Regions from separate parts of the Paenarthrobacter sp. NPDC089322 genome, predicted to be linked through region 2. Evidence: riboswitches for the same ligand, from Rfam matches in the RefSeq annotation. Region 2 holds a riboswitch; the other holds the start of a gene.
The links. A riboswitch is a leader RNA that binds a small molecule or an ion and turns the genes downstream of it on or off. The one in region 2 is predicted to bind glycine.
Positions count from the first base shown of each region.

Region 1: another riboswitch for glycine. It lies ahead of gcvP (aminomethyl-transferring glycine dehydrogenase); the one in region 2 lies ahead of gcvP (aminomethyl-transferring glycine dehydrogenase).

Region 1 covers NZ_JBFBGW010000004.1:47,008-54,554, forward strand. The annotation lists gene AB0N65_RS05905 (cyclodeaminase/cyclohydrolase family protein) at 1-340, shown strand, start outside; gene AB0N65_RS05910 (MFS transporter) at 356-1,906, opposite strand; gene AB0N65_RS05915 (helix-turn-helix domain-containing protein) at 1,981-2,520, shown strand; glycine riboswitch at 2,616-2,713, shown strand; gene gcvP (aminomethyl-transferring glycine dehydrogenase) at 2,898-5,765, shown strand; gene gcvT (glycine cleavage system aminomethyltransferase GcvT) at 5,778-6,911, shown strand; gene gcvH (glycine cleavage system protein GcvH) at 7,156-7,542, shown strand.
Region 2 covers NZ_JBFBGW010000027.1:2,979-10,525, reverse strand. The annotation lists gene speB (agmatinase) at 1-693, opposite strand, end outside; gene AB0N65_RS19370 (PucR family transcriptional regulator) at 858-2,423, shown strand; glycine riboswitch at 2,510-2,609, shown strand; gene gcvP (aminomethyl-transferring glycine dehydrogenase) at 2,768-5,641, shown strand; gene gcvT (glycine cleavage system aminomethyltransferase GcvT) at 5,653-6,798, shown strand; gene gcvH (glycine cleavage system protein GcvH) at 6,819-7,202, shown strand; gene glyA (serine hydroxymethyltransferase) at 7,199-7,547, shown strand, end outside.

The DNA.
Region 1 (7,547 bases), on a different contig from region 2:
TCAGGCATCCGTGAAGGCGGCGAAGGCTTCCGCTGCATTGGGCGAACAGGCGATGGATGCCATCGAGGATTTGGGCTGGCTTGCAGCAAACGGAAATCCGGCACTCATTGCCGATGTGGTGGTGGCGTTCGGGGCGCTCCGGGCGGCCATTGCCGGAGCGCGCACCAACGTCAGTTTCGATCTCGCTGCCCTTGCAAAGGACGGGACCCCGCTTGAAGAAGTCCGGTCGCAGCACCCCGGACTGTGGGAAACAGTTGGGCGGCTGAGCGATGCCCTGGACCGGATCGACGAACTGACAGCACAAGTGGACAACAAAGCTGCCCCGACTGACGCGTTGTGAGGCCTCGGCTGCGGCTTACTGCGCCTTGGGCACACGCCGGAGTACGACGGCGGCAAGCACCGCCGCGCCTGCCATCAGTACCAGCCCAATCGCCGCCGTGATGTGGACACCCGATTCGAAGGCAACCCGTGCGGCTGTCGTCAAGGCTTCCGACAGGGGCGCGGGCAGTGCAGCAGCAGCGTCCACGGCACCGGCCAGTGTCTCACTCGACTTTCCGGCAGCTTGCGAGGACAAGCCGTCCGGGATGACCAGGTTGTGCTGGTAGGAAGCCGTCAGGATGGAGCCCAGAACGGCCGTACCGAGGAGCGAACCGAGCTCATAGCCGGTCTCCGAAATCGCGGATGCGGCTCCGGACTTCTCGGCCGGTACGGAGGCGAGGATCAGATCGTTGGAGATGGTCTCTGCCGCGCCGACACCCACGGCCAGGACCGTCAAGGCTGACAGCAGGAATACAGGGCCGCTGCCGTGATCACCCATGGTGGCCACGAGATAACCCACAGCACTCAGGCTCAACCCGCCGGCCACCACGAATCCCGGCCTGATCCGTTTGACCAGTGGCACAACCAACAGGCCGGCAATGATCGTGGCCAGGAGGGCCGGAATCATGGCGATGCCGGCCTCCATGGGTGACTGGCCTTCAACGAGCTGGAGGTGTTGTGCGAAGAAGTAGATGAAGCCGGTCATGGAGAACAGGGACAGGACGTTGGCCACGATGGCCGTGCTGAACACCTTGTTGCCGAAAAGTTGGACATCCAGCATCGGGCTTTGGAGTTGCCTCTGGCGACGAACGAACAGGACACCCATGGCCACCCCGAAGACCATGAAGGCCATGGCCGAAACTCCGAAGCCGTGCACGGCGGATTCCTTGATGCCGTAGACGAACGGAGCCATGGTCAGGACGGAGAGAGCAATGCTGGGCATGTCCACACGGCCCGGGTTGGCGTCCTTCGACTCCGGAATGAGGGCCTTACCGAAAGCGAGGAGCGGGAGCAGGAGGAACGTTGCCACAAGGAAGACGGCACCCCACCAGAAATGCTCCACGAGCCAGCCGCCGAAGATCGGGCCCAGTGCGGCACCGCCGGAGAAACCGGCAGCCCAGACGGCGATCGCAAGCCTGCGACGGTTCGGATCGGTGAAGATGTTCCGGATCAAGGACAGGGTTGAGGGCATCAGCATGGCGCCGAAGACCCCAAGGGCGGCGCGTCCGGCGATAAGCCATTCAGCGGAAGGCGCGAACGCCGTAGCAGCCGAAACCGCAGCAAAGCCGGTGCTGCCGACCAGGAGCAGCCGCCGTCGTCCGATCCTGTCCCCGAGGTTGCCCATGGAAACCAACAGCGCTGCCAGCACGAGGGGGTAGGCGTCAATGATCCACAGGAGCTGTACGCCGCCAACGTCCAACGAACGCGCGATTTCGGGCAGGGCGAACGTGAGCGCGGTGTTGTCGACGGCCACCAGCAGCACCGGGAACATCAGGAGTGTCAGGGCCATCCAGTCACGCCACGGAGCTGCCGTGCCCTTGATGGGACGAGCTGAGCGGGGTGCAGGGGTGGAGGACGACGTGAACATGACGATTACTGTACCGTCTGGACGGTATAGTTTCAACTTCGAAACTGCATGTCTGATAGGGAATGATTGAACCCATGCCACGAAAACCAGTAGCCAAGGACTCCGTGCTGGACGCCTTCGAAGCCCTCCTCATTGAGGTAGGGGAGCGGGCTGCCACCCTGGACGCGGTCGCCAAACGGGCGGGCGTTTCCAAAGGCGGGCTGCTCTACCACTTCCCCAATAAGGAAGCGCTCATCAGCGCGCTACTGGAACGCCTGGATTACCTCGCGCTGGAAGATACCGAGCAGATGAAGGTGGCTCCTGATGGCGCCGCCGCATACTTCATCCGCTCATCGCTGTGGGCCGGTACTCCCATGGACCGGGCGTTCGTGGCTGCCACCCGGCTTGCCGAGGTGGCGCATGAGGAAACCCGACGGCGGTTCGCGGCCATCCAGCAGCGGTGGCTGGACGTCCTTGCCGTGGATGTCGGCCCGGAAGTCGCCAAAGCGGTCAGTTACATGGGCGACGGCCTGTACTTCAACGCCATCTTCGAGGGCGGACAGGAAGCTGCCGACGGCGGGCGGGAGGCCGACGTCGAAATCCTCCTGAACGTGCTGCAGCGGCTGCGAAAGTAGCCCTCCCTCACCATTTGCGGCGGCGCCCGCCGCATAGGACAATTAAGCCTTGGTGGCGTGCCTTCCCAGCACCCGCCGACAACTTAATAAGCCTTTGATCTGCGGCGGGAGAGTCCTGCAAGCACGAGATGCAGGCGCCGTAGGAGCAAATCCTCCCCAGGAATCTCTCAGGCCCACGCACCGCCGCGGCGAGGCAACTCTGGAAAGCAGCAGGCATCCAGGCGTCACCACCGGCGCCCTGAATGCTGTGCTCACCGACGGTGCAAGCGGCTGGTTGTGTAAACAACACGCGGAAACTCTCAGGTCCAATACAGAGCGGGGAGGAACCCGAGTCGCTGCGGCGTACCCAAACGCCGCCCAAGTATTGGAGTTCCTTCGTGACGGTTAGTTCTGCCTCCACAACCTTCGTCGACCGGCATATCGGTGCCCGCCGCCAGGCCGACATTGAGACCATGCTGAAGTCGGTCGGCTACGACACTGTCGACTCGCTGGTCGACACCGCGGTTCCCAACGACATCCGCCAGGACGTGGCACTGACCCTGCAGAACGCTCTGAGTGAGGTAGAAGTCCTCGCGGAGCTCCGTAAGCTTGCAGCGAAGAACAAGACGGCTGTCCAGATGATCGGCCAGGGCTACTTCGACACCATCACCCCTCCGGTGATCCGCCGCAACATCCTTGAATCCCCGGCCTGGTACACGGCCTACACCCCGTACCAGCCTGAAATCTCGCAGGGCCGCCTCGAAGCACTGCTGAACTTCCAGACCATGGTCCAAGACCTGGTGGGACTCCCGATCGCGAACGCCTCCCTGCTCGATGAAGCCACCGCCGTGGCCGAGGCCGTCCTCATGATGCGCCGGGCGAACAAGAACAAGGCAGCCCAGGACGGCAAGACGGTCCTCGACGCCGATTGCCTCCCGCAGACCATCGCGATCGTGAAGGGCCGTGCCGAAGCCCTCGGTTTCGAGGTGGAAATTGCCGACCTTTCCGAGGGCCTTCCGGAAGGTGCCATCAACGGGATCGTCCTGCAGCAGCCCGGCGTGTCCGGCCGCGTGTTCGACCACTCCGCCGTGATCGCCGAAGCGAAGGAGCGCGGTGCCTTGGTCACCGTTGCCGCCGACCTCCTGTCCCTCACACTCATCACCCCTCCGGGCGAGCAGGGCGCCGACATCGCCGTCGGTTCCGCGCAGCGCCTGGGCGTCCCGCTCTTCTTTGGCGGCCCGCACGCCGCGTACATGGCGGTCCAGAAGGGGCTCGAGCGTTCCATGCCCGGCCGTCTGGTGGGCGTTTCCAAGGACGACGCCGGCGTCCCCGCCTACCGCTTGGCGCTCCAGACCCGTGAACAGCACATCCGCCGCGAGAAGGCGACCTCCAACATCTGCACCGCGCAGGCCCTCCTGGCCATCGTCGCGTCGATGTACGCTGTCTACCACGGTCCGGAAGGCCTGAAGGCCATTGCCGAGACGGCTCATGGCCATGCCCGCACGCTGGCTGCTTCCTTGAAGGCGGCAGGCGTTGAGGTCCTGCACGGCTCCTTCTTCGACACCATCACCGTCCGCGTTCCCGGCAAGGCCGCATCCCTGGTGGCTGCTGCCGAGGCGCGCGGTATCAACCTGCGCAGCATCGACGCTGACATGGTGGGCATCTCCGTAGACGAGACAACCACGACGGCGGTTGTCGCCGACGTCGCTGACGTCTTTGGCGCTTCGGTCAGTGAAGCCGTTGAAGGCTTCGCGCTTGAGGCTTCCGTTGAGCGTTCCAGCGGATACCTGCAGCACCCGGTGTTCAACACCCACCGTTCCGAGACCCAGTTGCTCCGCTACATCCGCAAGCTTTCGGACCGCGACCTCGCGCTGGACCGCACCATGATCCCGCTGGGTTCCTGCACCATGAAGCTGAACGCCACGGCGGAGATGGAGGCCATTTCCTGGCCCGAGTTCGCCTCGATCCACCCCTTCGCTCCGGATTCCCAGACGGCTGGTTGGCGCGAACTGATTGCCGACCTTGAGGCACAGCTGACGGAGATCACCGGCTATGACCAGGTTTCCATCCAGCCGAACGCCGGTTCCCAGGGTGAGCTTGCAGGCCTGCTCGCGATCCGGGGCTACCACCTGTCCCGCGGCGATGATCAGCGCAACGTGTGCCTGATCCCGGCCTCCGCCCACGGGACGAACGCGGCTTCGGCCGTGCTCGCCGGCATGAAGGTTGTGGTCGTGGCCACGGCTGCCGACGGCACCATCGACCACGCCGACCTGAAGGCCAAGATCGAGGCCAACCGGGACGCCCTTTCGGCCATCATGATCACCTACCCGTCCACGCACGGTGTTTACGATGCCGACGTCCGTGAAGTGTGCGATGCCATCCACGAGGCCGGCGGTCAGGTGTACATTGACGGCGCCAACCTGAACGCCCTGGTTGGCCTGGCCCAGCCCGGCAAGTTCGGCGGCGACGTGTCCCACCTCAACCTGCACAAAACCTTCTGCATCCCGCACGGCGGCGGCGGACCCGGCGTGGGCCCCGTTGCCGCCAAGGCGCATCTGGCTCCCTTCATGCCGGGTGATGCTACGTCGTGGACCGAAGGCAACGATGTCCCGATCTCGGCATCCCGTTTCGGTTCTGCCGGCGTCCTGCCCATCTCCTGGGCTTACGTGAAGCTCATGGGCGGCCAGGGCCTCACCGAAGCAACCAAGTCCGCGCTGCTGGCGGCCAACTACATCGCGGCCCGCCTCAATGACTACTTCCCGGTTCTTTACACCGGTGAGGCCGGCCTGGTTGCCCACGAGTGCATCCTCGACCTCCGCGAACTCACAGCCAAGACCGGGGTGACTGCCGAGGATGTGGCCAAGCGCCTCATCGACTTCGGCTTCCATGCCCCGACTCTCGCCTTCCCGGTTGCCGGGACTTTGATGGTGGAACCGACGGAGTCCGAGGACCTCGTGGAAATCGATCGCTTCATCGAGGCCATGATCACTATCCGCAAGGAAATCGACCAGGTGGCGCACGGCGACTTCTCCGTGCAGGAGTCCCCGCTTCGCCGCGCGCCCCACACGGCTGCCGCCGTCGTAAGTTCCGACTGGGACCGTGCGTACCCGCGCGAGCAGGCAGCCTTCCCGGTCCACCACCTCAAGCAGGACAAGTACTTCCCGCCGGTGGGCCGCATCGACGGCGCGGCAGGCGACCGCAACCTCGTCTGCTCCTGCCCGCCCCTTGAAGCGTTCGAGGACAACACCGCAGACTTCGAGAACTAAGGGGTTCCGGAAATGACTGAGAACTACACCGCACTTTACGAAGAGCACAAGAAACTCGGCGCGTCCTTCACCGACTTCGGTGGATGGCAGATGCCCCTCAAGTACACCTCCGAGCTGGCTGAGCACCACGCGGTCCGGAAGTCGGCGGGCCTGTTCGACCTCTCCCACATGGGCGAGGTCTGGGTCACCGGACCGGAAGCCGCTGCGTTCCTGGACTACGCCCTGGTGGGAAAGATCTCCGCCATGGCCGATGGCAAAGCCAAGTACTCGCTGATCTGCCAGGAAGACGGCGGCATCATCGACGACCTCATTGTTTACCGACGTGGTCCGGAGAGGTTCCTTGTGGTGCCGAACGCGGGCAACGCTGCGGTTGTGGCCGCTGCCCTGCTCGAACGTGCGGCTGATTTTGATGTTGCTGTTGAGGACGCCTCGGCCGAGACCTCTCTCATTGCGGTCCAAGGCCCGCTCGCCGAGGCCATCCTACTGCGTTTGGTTCCTGCGGAACAGCACGCGCTGGTCACCGGACTGAAGTACTACGCTGCGGTTGAAGTGCCGTTCACGTTCGACGGCGGCACCCAGGACCTGCTGCTGGCCCGCACCGGGTACACCGGGGAAGACGGCTTCGAAATCTTCGTGGCCAACGAATCCGCGGCTGCGCTGTGGCAGGCCATCTCCACGGTGGCTGAAGAAGGCGAGCTGGTCCCGGCCGGACTGGCCTCACGCGACTCGTTGCGCCTCGAGGCGGGTATGCCTCTCTACGGCAACGAACTCTCCCGCGAAGGAAACCCCTTCGCTGCCGGGCTCGGTCCAGTCGTGGCCCTGTCCAAGGAAGGCGACTTTGTTGGCAAGGAAGCCCTGGCTGCTTTGAAGGCCGCGGGTGCGGGTGTGACCAGCGGACGCAAGCTCGTGGGCCTCAAGGGACTCGGACGCCGCGCCGGGCGTTCGCACTACCCGGTGCTGAAGGACGGTGCCGTGGTCGGTGAAGTGACCTCCGGCCAGCCGAGCCCGACGCTGGGATACCCCGTGGTTCTTGCTTACGTCGACGTTGCTTTGGCTGAGCCGGGGACTGCTGTGGATGTGGACCTCCGTGGCAAGGCTGAGCCATTCGAAGTCGTCGCATTGCCGTTCTACAAGCGCTCTAAGTAAGCCGGACTTTCGGTCCCGACGGGTCGCCCTTTGGCCCGTCGGGTCCGGCATCCTCCGCGGGCTCGGTCGCCTGGGCGCCCGCTGCGCGAACGCGAGGCTCCCTTAGATGCCCGCTTCCGGATACCGGACCCGAAGGGGCCACTCCATCGGGCACTTCGTGAATCACTAAGTGCTGAGAGTGTTGCCGCCTGCCGCAGGTGATTGCCCGCATACAGATTTGTCCATACAACGTAAAGGAAACAGAATGCCCAAAGTAGCGCCTGAACTGCAGTACTCCGACGAGCACGAGTGGGTGAGCCGCGGGGACGGGAACTCGGTGTCCGTTGGTATATCCGAGGTTGCCACCGACGCGCTGGGTGACATCGTGTACGTTGACCTGCCCGAGGTCGGTTCGACCGTGACTGCAGGTGAGACCTGTGGCGAAGTCGAGTCCACCAAGTCCGTGTCCGACCTGTACTCGCCCGTCACAGGTGAAGTTACCGAGATCAACGACGCCGTTGTGTCCGATCCCGCCCTCATCAACAACGATCCGTACGGTGCCGGCTGGCTCTTCAAGGTAGCTGCGGAGTCTGACGGCCCGCTGCTCTCCGCGCAGGAATACGCCTCGAAGAATGGCGGAGACCTGGCCTAGCCCTT
Region 2 (7,547 bases):
ACGATCCTTGACGCGCTCAATCGCCGCCGGAACACCGATGACGTCGAGGTCGGAACAGCGGATGATCTGGAACCCGAATTCGTGGTCGCGGAGGAAATCGTTGCGGTCATACACCGGACCGCGGATTCCCACGTGCATCGATTTGTCCTCCACAAGCAGGCCCTCCTCGAAGGCCCTCCGGAAGATGGTGCCGTGCGTGACGGGCTGGTCGAAGTACGTATCCCACGTGTCCAGGTGGGCGTCGAAGTGCAGCAAAGCCACCGGTCCATGAACTTTGTTCAGCGCCCGCAGCATGGGCAGGGCGATCGTGTGGTCGCCGCCGATGGAGATGAGTTTCTTCTCCTCGCTGATCAGAGGCAGCGCCTGCTCCTCGATCTCGCGGACCGCGCGGGTGATGTCGTAGGGAGTGCAGGCGATGTCTCCGGCGTCCACCACTTGGGCTTCGTACACTGGCTCGACGTCGAGCTCCGGGTGGTAGCCGGGGCGGAGGAGCCGCGACGCTTCCCGGACTGCGGCAGGACCAAAACGGGCGCCTGGCCGGAAGGAGGTTCCGCCGTCGAACGGTACGCCGACAATTGCGATGTCGTAGTCCGGTACGCGGTCGATTTGGGGGAGCCGGGCGAAGGTGCCGAGGCCGGCGTAACGGGGAACTTTCGTTGCGTCGACAGGGCCTACGGGCTGGTGCGTTGTCATGGCTGGTTCCTTCGATTGCTGGGGTGCTCGCCGTTGAGCGGGAAGTACGTAATCCAATTCTTGGTGACACGCATCACGCAGGATAGCGGTACATTGACTACAAATGGCCGAGGCACTTAGACAAACGTCTAAGTCCCCGAAAACGCAAGGAAGAGAAGCTCCTCATGGCGATCACAGTCTCCGAACTCGTGGCCGAACCGCAGCTCGGACTTACCCTTCTGGCAGGATTCCGAGGCGGCGACAACCGCATCACCTGGGCCCACACATCGGACCTCCCCAGGCTGTGGGAGTGGGTGACCGGCGGAGAGCTCATGATGACCAACGGGATGTCCATCCCGGCTGACGCTGCGGGGCAGGTGGCGCTCGCGGAGGCGTTGGTGGACTCCGGAGCCAGCGCTTTGGCCATCGGCGAGAAAATGCATGCGCCTACGTTGCAGTCCGAGTTCCTGGCCGCATGCGACAGCTTGCCCCTTCCGCTGATCACCATCCCGTATCCCCTTCCCTTCATCGCGATCGCCCGCTCGGTTGCCGAGTCTTCGCTGCTGGAGGAGTCGCGGCGGTTGCGGCAAACGGCACGGGTCTATGACTTGTTGAGGACCGCCGGCGCTTCGGAAGACCATTGGCAAAGCCTCGTCCAGCGGCTGGCCACGGAACTCGACGCGGAACTGTTCATCGTGGACCGCCGCTGCCTTCACCCCTGGCATCCCGACGGGCAACCCCTTCCGGTGTTCCTCGCCGAGGAATGGTCTCCGCTTCCCGGCCATGCCTCCGTGACGGGGAAGAATTTCCAATGGCACCGCATCCGCGGCCGACACGTCCTGACCATGGACATTCCCACCCACTCGAACGCGCTTCTGGTGGTGCTGCCCAACAGCGAACCGCACCCGGACGCCGTCGTACTCCTGCACGCCGCAACCGTGCTGGGACTGCAACTTTCGCGCATCGTGCTGTCGCTGGAAGGCCGGCACCGGCTGGCGGGAGAGTTCCTGCTGCAGGCGTTTGATGGCCGTTTGGGGACCGCGGAAATGGAAAGCAGGATGGTCGCTTTCGATGTTCCGCCCCAGGACTTTGTGGTCGCCTCGATCTCAGCGGAGGGCATCGGCTCTGCGGGCGGCGGCGATTCAACGCCCGGCGTCGATTCAAAGCCCGACGGCGATTCAAAGCCCGACGGCGGCGGGCTGGCCAGCGTGCACATCGACCTTTGGCGGCACGGCCTTGCAGCGGCATCGCTCAGGCGGAACAACCGTCTGCACGTTGTCCTCGCCGCCGATGTTGCGGACGATGCGTTGGCCCACTGCGCAGGGGCCAACGTGAGCATCGGCGTCAGTTCCCGTGCAGGTGTCGCCGCTATCCAGCGCGCCCTGCAGGAGTCACTCTGGTCCCTCGGATCAGCGCGGGCCAACGAGCTTGGCCTTGCCCGTTACGCTGAGGGTCCCACCTGGCTTGGACTGACCAGCTTCGAAGAAGGCGCGGCCTTGGTTCGCCGCTTGCTGGGCCCGATCTTCGACTACGAGCAGAGCGAAGAAGGCGATCTTCTCATCACTTTGCGGACGTACCTGGACTCACAACGTTCCTGGCAAAAGACGGCGGCAGCACTGTTCGCGCACCGGCAGACCATCATCTACAGAATGCGGAAAATCGGCGAACTGACTGGGTTGGACATGGGCGAAACGTCCACAGTGGCGCAGCTCTGGTTCGCCTTGCAGATCCACGAAGCCCTGCGGAGCTGACGGCTGAGGCTCGATGCGCTGCTTGCGTTTCTTCCTGGGGACCAGCTATGGTGTGAACCGTGTCACCCAGGTGGCGCAAACGCTTTTGATCTGCGGCGGGAGAGTCCTGCCGGGTACATCCAGTCAGGCGCCGTAGGAGCAAATCCTCCCCAGGAATCTCTCAGGCCCATGTACCGCCGCGGCGAGGCAACTCTGGAAAGCAGTCCGGGCAACCGGGCTCACCGACGGTGCAAGTGGTCATGGCCAAAAAGTCAGTCCACGGAATCTCTCAGGTCCAATACAGAGCGGGGAGGAACCCACATTCATCGTGGCGCTCACACGGCGCCTGAATCATGGAGTTCCTCTTGACTGTTCACTCAACCCCCACCGCCTTCGCGGACCGGCATATCGGCGCCCGCCGCCAGGCCGACGTTGACACCATGCTCAAGGCCATCGGCTACGACTCTGTCGACGGCCTTGTGGACGTTGCCGTCCCCGATTCCATCCGCCAATCCTCGCCGCTCACGCTTCAGAAGGCGCTCAGCGAAACCGAGGTCCTCGCTGAGCTTCGCAAGCTGGCCGCCAAGAACAAGACAGCCGTCCAGATGATCGGCCAGGGCTACTACGACACCGTCACGCCGCCGGTGATCCGCCGCAACATCCTCGAATCTCCCGCTTGGTACACGGCATACACCCCGTACCAGCCCGAGATTTCGCAGGGTCGCCTCGAGGCACTGCTCAACTTCCAAACCATGGTCCAGGACCTCACAGGACTGCCGATCGCCAACGCCTCCCTGCTGGATGAAGCCACCGCCGTGGCTGAGGCCGTGCTGCTGATGCGCCGGGCGAACAAGGACAAGGCCGCGAAGGATGGCAAGACTGTCCTCGACGCCGACCTCCTCCCGCAGACCATCGCGATCGTGAAGGGCCGCGCGGAAGCGCTGGGCTTCGAGGTTGAGGTTGCGGACTTGTCCTCCGGGCTGCCCGACGGCGACATCAACGGGATCGTCCTGCAGCAGCCCGGTGTTTCGGGCCGGGTCTTCGACCACTCCGCCGTGATCGCCGCGGCGAAGGAGCGCGGTGCCCTGGTGACGGTTGCTGCCGATTTGCTGGCGCTCACACTCATCACCCCTCCCGGCGAGCAAGGCGCCGACATCGCCGTCGGAACCGCGCAGCGCTTCGGGGTCCCGCTGTTCTTCGGCGGCCCGCACGCGGCTTACATGGCGGTCCGGACGGGCATGGAGCGGACGCTTCCGGGGCGCATCGTGGGTGTGTCGAAAGACAACGCCGGCGTGCCCGCCTACCGCCTCGCCCTGCAGACCCGCGAGCAGCACATCCGCCGCGAGAAGGCCACGTCCAACATCTGCACGGCCCAGGCATTGCTCGCGATCGTAGCCTCGATGTACGCGGTCTACCACGGCCCCGACGGCCTGAAGGCAATCGCAGAAACGGTCCACGGACACGCGCGTGTTTTGGCCGCCACACTCCAGAAGGCCGGCCGCGAACTCGTCTCTGATTCCTTCTTCGACACCCTCACCGTCCGCGTCCCGGGCAAGGCCGACAAGGTGATCGGCGCGGCCGAAGCCCGCGGCATCAACCTGCGCAGGATCGACGAGGACACCGTGGGTGTTTCCGTCGATGAAACCACGACGCCGGAAGTCCTCTCCGCGGTGGCCGTCGCCTTCGGCGCGGGTCCGGTAGGGGACGCGGCCGGGTTTGAGCTCCCTTCCTCGGTTGTCCGGACCTCTGATTTCCTGCAGCACCCGGTGTTCAACACACACCGCTCCGAGACGCAGCTGTTGCGCTACATCCGCAGGCTGTCCGACCGGGACCTGGCACTGGACCGCACCATGATCCCGTTGGGTTCGTGCACCATGAAGCTGAACGCCACGGCGGAAATGGAGGCCATTTCCTGGCCGGAGTTCGCTTCCATCCACCCGTTCGCGCCGGATTCCCAGACAGCTGGTTGGCGCGAGCTGATTGATGGCCTGGAAGCCGACCTGACCGAGATCACGGGCTATGACCAGGTTTCCATCCAGCCGAACGCCGGTTCCCAGGGTGAGCTTGCAGGCCTGCTCGCGATCCGGGGCTACCACCTGTCCCGCGGCGATTCCCAGCGCAACGTGTGCCTGATCCCGGCATCGGCGCACGGGACGAACGCGGCTTCGGCCGTGCTCGCGGGAATGAAGGTTGTTGTTGTGGCCACGGCTGCCGACGGCACCATCGACCACGCCGATCTGACCGCGAAAATCGAAGCCAACCGCGACGTGCTCTCCTGCATCATGATCACTTACCCGTCCACGCACGGTGTATATGACGCCGACGTCCGCGAGGTCTGCGATGCCATCCACGAGGCCGGCGGCCAGGTGTACGTCGACGGTGCGAACCTGAACGCCCTGGTTGGTCTGGCTCAGCCGGGCAAGTTCGGCGGCGACGTGTCCCACTTGAACCTGCACAAGACGTTCTGCATCCCGCACGGCGGCGGCGGACCCGGCGTGGGCCCTGTTGCAGCGAAGGCACACCTGGCGCCGTTTATGCCGGGTGATGCCACCAAGGAAGCGCACGAGGAAGGCCATGGCGTTGCCATCTCGGCATCCCGCTTCGGTTCTGCCGGCGTCCTGCCGATTTCCTGGGCTTACGTCAAGCTCATGGGTGGCGAAGGCCTCACCGAAGCCACGAAGTCCGCCTTGCTGGCTGCCAACTACGTTGCTTCACGTTTGGATGAGCACTTCCCCATCCTCTACACGGGCGAAGGCGGACTCGTGGCGCACGAATGCATCCTGGACCTCCGCGACTTGACCGCCCGCACGGGTGTGACGGCTGAAGATGTGGCCAAGCGCCTCATCGACTTCGGTTTCCACGCCCCGACGCTCGCCTTCCCGGTGGCCGGAACATTGATGGTGGAGCCGACGGAGTCCGAGGACCTTGCGGAAATCGACCGGTTTATCGAAGCCATGATCACCATCCGGGCCGAGATCGAACAGGTTGCTGCCGGTGATTTCTCCGTGGAAAACTCCCCGCTCCGCAACGCACCCCACACGGCAGCCGCCGTCGTAAGTTCCGCCTGGGACCGTGAGTACCCGCGCGAGCAGGCCGTCTTCCCGGTGCCGAGCCTGAAGCAGGACAAGTACTTCCCGCCCGTGGGGCGCATCGACGGCGCGGCGGGCGACCGCAACCTCGTCTGCTCGTGCCCGCCGCTCGAAGCGTTCGAGGAAAACACAGCAGGCTTTGAGAACTAAAGGATCCCGACATGTCTGAGAACTACACCGCTCTCTACGATCAGCACAAAAAGGCCGGCGCGTCCTTCACGGACTTCGGCGGCTGGCAGATGCCGCTCAAATACGAATCCGAGCTTGCCGAGCACCACGCCGTGCGTCAGTCCGCAGGGCTGTTCGACCTCTCCCACATGGGCGAGGTCTGGGTCAGCGGTCCGGATGCCGCAGCTTTCCTGGATTACGCGCTGGTGGGCAAGTTGTCCGCAATCGCGGTTGGAAAAGCCAAGTACTCGCTGATCTGCGACACCGACGGCGGCATCATCGATGACCTCATTTCCTACCGCCGCCCGTCTTCCGAGGGCAGCGACAAGTACCTCGTGGTCCCCAACGCGGGCAACGCCAAGGTTGTCGCTGCGGCTTTGCTTGAGCGTTCTGCGGCGTTCGATGTTGCGGTGCAGGACGCCTCTGCCGAGACGTCGCTGATCGCGGTCCAGGGCCCGCACGCCGAGGCCATCCTGCTCACCCTGGTTCCGGCGGAGCAGCACTCCCTGGTCACGGAGCTGAAGTACTACGCGGCGGTTGAGGTGCCGGTAACTTACGACGGCGGCACTCAAGACCTGCTGCTCGCCCGCACGGGCTACACCGGCGAAGACGGCTTTGAGGTCTACGTTCCGAACGAGGACGCCCCTTCACTGTGGGAGGCGCTGCTCGAGGCCGGCGAAGGACACGGGCTCATCCCCGCCGGCCTCGCAGCCCGCGACTCGCTGCGACTTGAGGCCGGAATGCCCCTCTACGGCAACGAACTCTCCCGGCACGTCAACGCCTACGCCGCCGGCCTCGGGCCCGTGGTGGCCTTGGCCAAGGAAAGCGACTTTGTGGGCAAGGAAGCATTGGCTGCGATCAAGGCGGCCGGTGTCGGGGACACGATCGGGCAGAAGCTCGTCGGCCTCAAAGGCAAGGGTCGTCGCGCCGCACGAGCGCACTACTCGGCCCTCAAAGACGGTTCCCTGATCGGCGAGGTGACCTCAGGGCAGCCGAGCCCCACGCTCGGTTACCCGGTCGCGTTGGCGTATGTCGACGTCGAACATTCCGCGGTTGGCACGGTAATTGACGTGGACCTCCGGGGGAAAGCCGAGCCATTCGAGGTTGTGCCGCTGCCGTTCTACAAGCGCCAAAAGTAGTCACGAGAGAAGGAATCGATATGAGCAAAGTTGTTGCCGAGCTGAAGTACTCGGCTGAGCATGAATGGGTTGCCGTTGATGGTGGCGGGACTGTGGGGATTGGGATCTCCGCTGTGGCCGCCGACGCGTTGGGCGACATCGTGTACGTGGACCTGCCCGAGGTCGGTTCGACCGTGACTGCAGGGGAGACCTGCGGTGAGGTGGAGTCGACCAAATCGGTGTCGGATCTGTACTCACCCGTCACCGGTGAGGTAACCGAGATCAACGACGCCGTCGTCGACGATCCCGCCCTCATCAACAACGACCCCTATGGTGCCGGCTGGCTGTTCAAGGTTGCCGCCACGGAAGAAGGGCCGCTCATGACGGCAGAAGAGTATGCAGCAGCCAACGGAGGAGAGCTGTGAACCCTGTTTCCGTAAGTGACTTCGAGCAGGTTGTGTCGGCGTCGTTGGACGCTGACCTGGCTGCGCTCGACCCCGAGATCGCGGCCAAGATCGACGACGAACTAGGCCGCCAGCGCGACGGCCTGGAGATGATCGCGTCCGAAAACCACACCGCCGTGGCTGTCATGCAGGCGCAGGGTTCGGTGCTGACCAACAAGTACGCCGAGGGCTATCCGGGTAAGCGCTACTACGGTGGCTGCGAGCACGTTGACGTCATCGAACAGCTGGCCATCGACCGCATCAAGGCCCTGTTTGGCGCCGAGTACGCGAACGTTCAACCGCACTCCGGCGCCCAGGCCAACGCCT